Regions from separate parts of the Neptuniibacter halophilus genome, predicted to be linked through region 2. Evidence: predicted binding sites of a transcription regulator. Region 2 holds the regulator's gene; each other region holds the start of a gene.
What was found. Region 2 encodes LexA, which represses DNA repair genes until DNA is damaged. Its sites were predicted from a motif close to TACTGTNTANNTANACAGTA; they were not measured.
Positions count from the first base shown of each region.

Region 1 (2,275 bases), 520 kb from region 2:
GTGCTGCTCATCCTTAGACAGGCGACTGAGATCCATACGCCGAGAGGTTGGTATAATGGCATGATGCGCACCGACCTGTTTATCGTTCCATACTTTCCCACGGATACTCAGATCAGCACCGGCTGCTGCCGCTTTCAGATCCGGGCAGGTATCTGCAATAGCTGTAACCACCTGCGCCCGCTCATCGAAATGGCCCGCGGGCAGATAGCGGCAATCCGAACGCGGATAAGTGATCAGTTTATGGCGCTCATAGAGCTGCTGACAGATATCGAGTGTCTTCTGCGCATTCAGGTTAAAGCGTTTGGAAGCATCGATCTGCAGCGCCGACAGGTTATAGGGCAGTGGCGCTTTCTGTTGTTTTTTATCTTTACTGACTGCCTTCACACACCCCTGCCTGCCCTGCACTTTCTGCTGAACCATCTCGGCCAGCTTTCGGGACAACACCCTGCCATTTTCATCCATGTAAGGCTCACAGGCCTCACTCGGCTTCCATTTGGCACTGAACGATTCTCCCGAGGCGGACACCAGCGTGACAAAAACCTCATAAAAAGGTTTGGCAACGAAATGTTCGATCTCCTGATCACGGTGCACTACCAGACCCAGCACCGGGGTCTGTACCCGGCCAATCGACAGCACCCCGTTGTACCCTGAACGCTGCCCGGAGAGAGTACAGAGCCGGGTCATGTTGATGCCATAGAGCCAGTCTGCCCGCGCCCTTGCCAGTGCAGACGTGGCAAGCGGGATAAAATCCGTATTCGGACGCAGGTCATTCAGGGCTTTGCGAATCGCGGCCGGGTTCATATCATTCACCAGACAACGCCGGGCTGCGTCCCGTTTTGCTTTGCTGATTCCGGCGTAGTTAAGCACTTCGTCGACCAGAATCTGACCGACCCGGTCGGGGTCGCCCATATTCACCAGTTGATCGGCCTGTTTAATCAGCTTCTTGACGGTATTGAACTGTTTCCGGGTTTTCGGCTTGATCTGTTGCTTCCACTCAAGCGGAATAATCGGCAGGTGCTCCCGGCGCCATTTTTTGTATTCGGGATCATAAGCTTCGGGTTCTGCCTGTTCCAGCAGGTGCCCGATACACCAGGTCACCACATCGCCGTTAGCCAGAGTGATAAAACCATCGCCCTTTTTATGTGGCTTGGGCAGCACATCCGCGACGGCTCTGGCGACACTGGGCTTTTCGGCGATATACAAAATCATGGATCAACCTGCTGTAAAGAACACCTTCTGACATCATCGACCGATGAGAGTCAGAATAAGCTGTATAAATAAACAGTAGATAGACTAAAGCAATCCGTAGTGCTGATCCAGCCCCTGAGAGCTAATCTCTAGATCAGGTTGAGAACGGGCTCATCCAGCAGTGCCATCTGCTCGCGCAACTCCAGTACATGCTCACCCCAGTAGCGTTCGGTATTAAACCAACTGAAACTGTGCGGAAAAGCCGGGTCATCCCAGCGCCGTGCCAGCCAGGCACTGTAGTGCATAATCCGCAGACTGCGCAGTACCTCAATCAGGCGAAGTTCGCGTACCGGGAAATCGTGAAATTCATTGTAGCCATCGACAATCTCCGCCAACTGACAGGTCTGATCATGGCGGTTCCCGGAGAGCAACATCCAGATATCCTGCATCGCAGGCGCCATTCTGGCGTCATCAAAGTCGACAAAATGAGGGGCATCATCCCGCCATAACATATTCCCGGAATGGCAATCGCCGTGAACCCGGATCATCGGCAGGTCACGACAACTGTGGAGAATCTCGTCCACCGCCTGCAGCAGATCCTTTGCTACCGAATCATATGCGGGTTTCAGCGCTTTGGGTATAAACTGCTCACTGAGCAGGGCAAAACTATCATGGCCGAAGCTCTGACTGGTCAGCGCGGGCCGATGCTCGAAAGGCCGACTGCTGCCCACCCTGTGCATCCGTCCCAGCAAACGACCGAGGATAAACAGGTTATCCATATTATCCAGTTCAGGGGCATGCCCCCCGCGACGCGGAAACAGTGCAAACATAAACCCTTCATAGTCAAACAGGGTCTCGCCTGCAGAATTACTCAGCGGTGTCACCACCGGCAACTCCTGTTCCGCCAGTTCCATACTGAACTGGTGCTCCTCCAGTATCTGCTCCCGGCTCCAGCGTTGTGGCCGGTAGAACTTGGCGATCAGCGGCTCCTGCTCTTCGATTCCGACCTGATAGACCCGGTTCTCGTAGCTGTTGAGGGGAAACGTCCTGCCATCGCACCAAAAACCCTGTGTCTCAACCGCATCCA
Region 1 is NZ_AP027292.1:3,526,392-3,528,666, reverse strand. Features, by position in the region: gene QUD59_RS16540 (DNA topoisomerase III) at 1-1,209, opposite strand, end outside; gene QUD59_RS16535 (serine/threonine protein kinase) at 1,338-2,275, opposite strand, start outside.
Region 1: a site for LexA is predicted at 1,268-1,287, ahead of QUD59_RS16540 (DNA topoisomerase III). Genes of this name have one in related genera too.

Region 2 (2,275 bases):
CATCGGCCTATGATGCCTTTCTTCGGGAAATTGCTGAGCTCTACCGGGTGGATACCGAATCTCTGGATGGCTACCGTTCTCTGGCGGCCGAGCTGGAGGCCACCGGTGTTGAAAGCCCTGAATTAAAGCAGCTCAGTCTGCTGGAGGCGGACGAAGCCGGCTGGCTGCATAAACTGATGAGTGCTTATGAGGCATGCTGGCATGGCTCGGATAAGCAGGCCGCTTTAACCGAAACCAACAGCCTGTCTGAGATTCATGTGTTGCAGGTGAACCCTGATCATGCGGAAGACAAAGCGATCGTTGCTGAATATGAGATGTGGTTCACAGCGCTCTCTGAACTGGTCAACCGGCTGCGTGAAGGGATGCAGGAGTGGTAGTCGTACAGACGACTGTGTCACACTGATATTCTTCTGATCTTTGAAAAGTTCCGGCCAGCATCTGCACAAGGGGAAGGGCAGAGCTGGCAGCGGAAATATGTTGCCCGGGTTGATAAACCTGATTCGTTAGCTGTGTTCTCTGCGGCGTATGACAATGCCGTGGCTCTGACCTGCTTTTGCCGCGGATTCCAGTCCGGAAAACTCTTCCTCCGAAAGATAGCCTGGCCAACTGACCACCGCATGGCTGGTGCCGGTACTGAGTGCCTGCCGCGCCAGCTCGTAGGTGCTGTGTTTACTGTCAGGATTCAGAAGAATAACCTTACGCAGATCAATGCCCGCTTCAAGCAGCAGCTGTTTTGGTAGAAGTACCGGTGGGGCAATCCAGACAAACCAGCGATCATCACGGCTGAGCTGCGCGAGCAGTGGCATCAGCATCGGGATGTTAGAGAAATTTTCTCCCTGTACCACGATTTCAGTGATAGAGCCCGCCAGTGCGCACTCGGTTGTTTGTGCAGGTCTTATCCGTACAATCTTTTCACGTTTCGAACGTGACAGTAACCGAGGGGCCGGGTTTGTCTGTAGTGCTAACATGGTTAGTTACCTCTGCGAATAACGCCTACACTCAGTCCTTCGATTGCTACTTCCTGTTCGTTCAGGTCGATAACAATCGGTTCAAATTCTTCGTTTTCGGCGATCAGGTAGACGATATTGCCTTCCTGCTTAAAGCGCTTAACCGTCACTTCATCTTCGAGCCGGGCGACGACAATCTGTCCGTCACGGGCGTTATTGCACTGGTGTACAGCCAGCAGATCTCCATCCATGATGCCCACATTTTTCATGCTGGTGCCTTTAACACGCAGCAGGTAATCGGCTTTAGGATGGAAAAAGTCAGATGAAATGGTGCAATGATCCTCAACGTGTTCCTGGGCCAGAATCGGCGAACCAGCCGCAACCTGACCAACAATCGGCAGGCCGGATTCCTCTTCGAGTTCCGGCACGCGAATGCCGCGTGACGTTCCGGGGATGATCTCGATGGCGCCTTTCTTGGCCAGTGCCTTGAGGTGTTCCTCTGCGGCATTGGCGGAGCGGAAACCCAGATCTTTAGCAATGTCTGCGCGGGTCGGCGGGTATCCGGTTTCACCAATGTGGCGTTTGATGCAATCCAGCACTTCCGTTTGTCGTTTAGTGAGTTTCATGATCATTAGTCTGTTTGTTTATACAGTATGTGTATTTTTATACAGTATTTCTGTTTTGTAAAGCAAGTCATGTTTTTTTATACAGTATTTTTTGCATGCGGTTTTATAACTGGTAGAATTCCCCGGTCAACCCTGCAGGAATTCCAGCCTTGTTAGATCAGCAGCTCAAACGCACTATTCAGGATGCCTACACCGCGTTTCTGTCCAACCGCGGGCTTAAGGCACGCTATGGTCAGAAGATGATGATTGCTGAAGTCGCACGCACGCTGGGCTCTATCGATCAGGATTCAGAAGGTGTACGCAGCGGTGGTCAGCATATCTGCGTCACAGAAGCCGGCACGGGTACCGGCAAAACCATGGCTTATCTGCTGGCTTCTGTTCCCGTGGCTCAGCAGCGTAAGAAGAAAGTGGTCGTCGCTACAGCAACAGTTGCCCTGCAGGAGCAGCTCATTCTCAAAGATCTGCCGCAACTGGTCAGTTCTGCAGGTGTCAATCTGACCTATGGGCTGGCAAAAGGTCGCGGCCGGTATTTCTGTATCTCCAACGCGGAAAAGATGCTTGAGCAACAGAATGAGCTCGGTCAGATCGCGCTATACGAAGACGAGGTTGCCCGCCAGCTCGAGTCAGCGGATGTTGCTGAGCTCAAATCTCTGCTCAGCCTTTATGCCTCAGGGGAGTGGGATGGTGACCGCGACGGGCTCA
Region 2 is NZ_AP027292.1:3,002,525-3,004,799, forward strand. Features, by position in the region: gene QUD59_RS14010 (DUF6586 family protein) at 1-377, shown strand, start outside; gene QUD59_RS14015 (cell division inhibitor SulA) at 504-968, opposite strand; gene lexA (transcriptional repressor LexA) at 971-1,573, opposite strand; gene dinG (ATP-dependent DNA helicase DinG) at 1,723-2,275, shown strand, end outside.

Region 3 (2,275 bases), 950 kb from region 2:
GGACTTGTCCATACCGTAAGCCAGTGCCGCAGCGGTTGGCTCGTTGATGATACGTTTAACTTCCAGACCCGCAATCTTACCGGCATCTTTAGTTGCCTGACGCTGCGCATCGTTGAAGTAAGCCGGTACGGTTACAACCGCTTCAGTCACCGCTTCACCCAGGTAATCTTCTGCAGTTTTCTTCATCTTCTTCAGAACTTCTGCGGAGATCTGAGGCGCAGCCATTTTCTGGCCTTTTACCTCAACCCAGGCATCACCGTTGTCTGCCTCGATAATTTTGTACGGCACCATTTTGATATCTTTCTGAACCACATCGTCTTTGAAACGACGACCGATCAGACGCTTGATCGCAAACAGTGTGTTGTTAGGGTTAGTTACCGCCTGACGCTTGGCAGGCTGACCTACCAGAATCTCGTCGTCATCCGTGTACGCGATAATTGAAGGGGTAGTACGATCACCCTCTGCGTTTTCAATTACCTTCGCGCTGTCACCGTCCAGAATGGAAACACAAGAGTTGGTGGTTCCCAGGTCAATACCGATGATTTTACCCATTTGTATCTGCTCCACTTGCTAGCTGCCCGGTTAGGACGGGCAGTCATTGAATCTCGTTTGACTGTTTTTCAGTCAGCTTGAAACCTATATAAGTACGATTTGTACGGTTTCAAGGCTGTCTGTTAAAAATTATTAACCTTTAGCGACAATCACCATCGCCGGACGAACCAGACGACCATGCAGGGTGTAACCTTTCTGCATGACTTCGATAACGGTGTTAGCCGGGGTATCAGGCACCTCGATCATAGACATCGCCTGATGCAGTGCCGGATCGAAAGTTTCACCTTTCGGGTTCACCTGCTCCATCTGAAACTTGGCCAAGCCGGAGAGGAACATATTCATGGTCATCTCCACCCCTTCACGCATCGGCTGCAGAGTTTCATCGTCGCCAAACACTTCCAGCGCACGTTCCAGGCTGTCAACAATCGGCAGCATTTCGTTGGCAAATTTTTCCACACCAAATTTATGCGCTTTCTCAACATCCTGCTCGGCACGACGGCGCACATTCTGCGCTTCGGCCTGAATCCGCAGCATCTGATCTTTGAGCGCTTCTATTTCTGCGGTGGCAGCAGCCAGGTCCTGAGCCAACTGTTCTGCATCATCCACCTGCTCAACCTGATCTGCGGATTCTTCTGCATTCACGTCTGCGGCCTGCTGCTCTTCTGCGGCCTGCTCTACAGGTTCTGCGGTCTGCTGTTCAGCCGGTTTCAGTTCTTCGTTCGCCATTGTTAATCTCCAGCCAGCCTGATGCCGGCAATAACGCGTCTGAATTAGGGAAAAAATTTGTTGCCGATTTATATGGGGACAAAGCTCAACCTTTCAACACTCTTTAGCGGATTTTTTTATCCTTCCGGCAGATAAAGTTTGCATCCACCGAAAATATGGCTTATACAGAAACCACTGTATAAAAACACATGTATTTGACTATGCTCATTCAGCTCACTATCCGAGATTTTGCAATCGTAGAAAGCCTGGATCTGGAACTCAGCCAGGGCATGACCGTCGTCAGCGGTGAAACCGGTGCCGGAAAGTCAATTATGCTGGACGCTCTGGGTTTAGCCCTCGGCGATCGCGCTGAAAGCGGTGCCGTCAGACACGGCGCCGACAAAGCCGACATCAGCGCCAATTTCTGCCTGGAACAAATCCCCGAAGCCAGCCGCTGGTTGATCGATAACGATCTTGATAACGATGGCGAATGCATACTGCGCCGGGTCATCACCAAAGAGGGCCGCTCACGTTGCTACATCAACGGCAGGCCTGCACCCGCTGCAATGGTCAAATCTCTGGGTGAATATCTGGCAGCCATTCACGGTCAGCATGAGCACCAGCGACTACTGAAAAAAGAGTATCACCGCACTCTGCTCGATGAGTTTGCTGGTCAGAGCCCGCTGGCTGAGCAGGTTCGCCATAGCTATGAACAGTGGCACCAACTCTCCAGCGAGCTGAAACGCCTGTCGGAACAGAGCGCCGAACAGACCGCCCGGGTACAGTTACTCAGTTATCAGGTTGAGGAACTGCAACAACTGGCGCTGCAGGAGGGCGAGATTGAGCAACTGGAAGCAGAACAAAAAACACTGGCCAATGCCGGTGAGATTATCAATACCGGCCATCAACTGATCAGCCTTGCCAGTGAAAGCGACGATAACAACTGCGTTCAGGTACTCCATCAGTGCCTCCACCTGCTGACGAATATGCAGTCAGAATCACCCTCTGTACGCCAGGC
Region 3 is NZ_AP027292.1:2,048,286-2,050,560, reverse strand. Features, by position in the region: gene dnaK (molecular chaperone DnaK) at 1-552, opposite strand, end outside; gene grpE (nucleotide exchange factor GrpE) at 685-1,278, opposite strand; gene recN (DNA repair protein RecN) at 1,479-2,275, shown strand, end outside.
Region 3: a site for LexA is predicted at 1,451-1,470, ahead of recN (DNA repair protein RecN). Genes of this name have one in related genera too.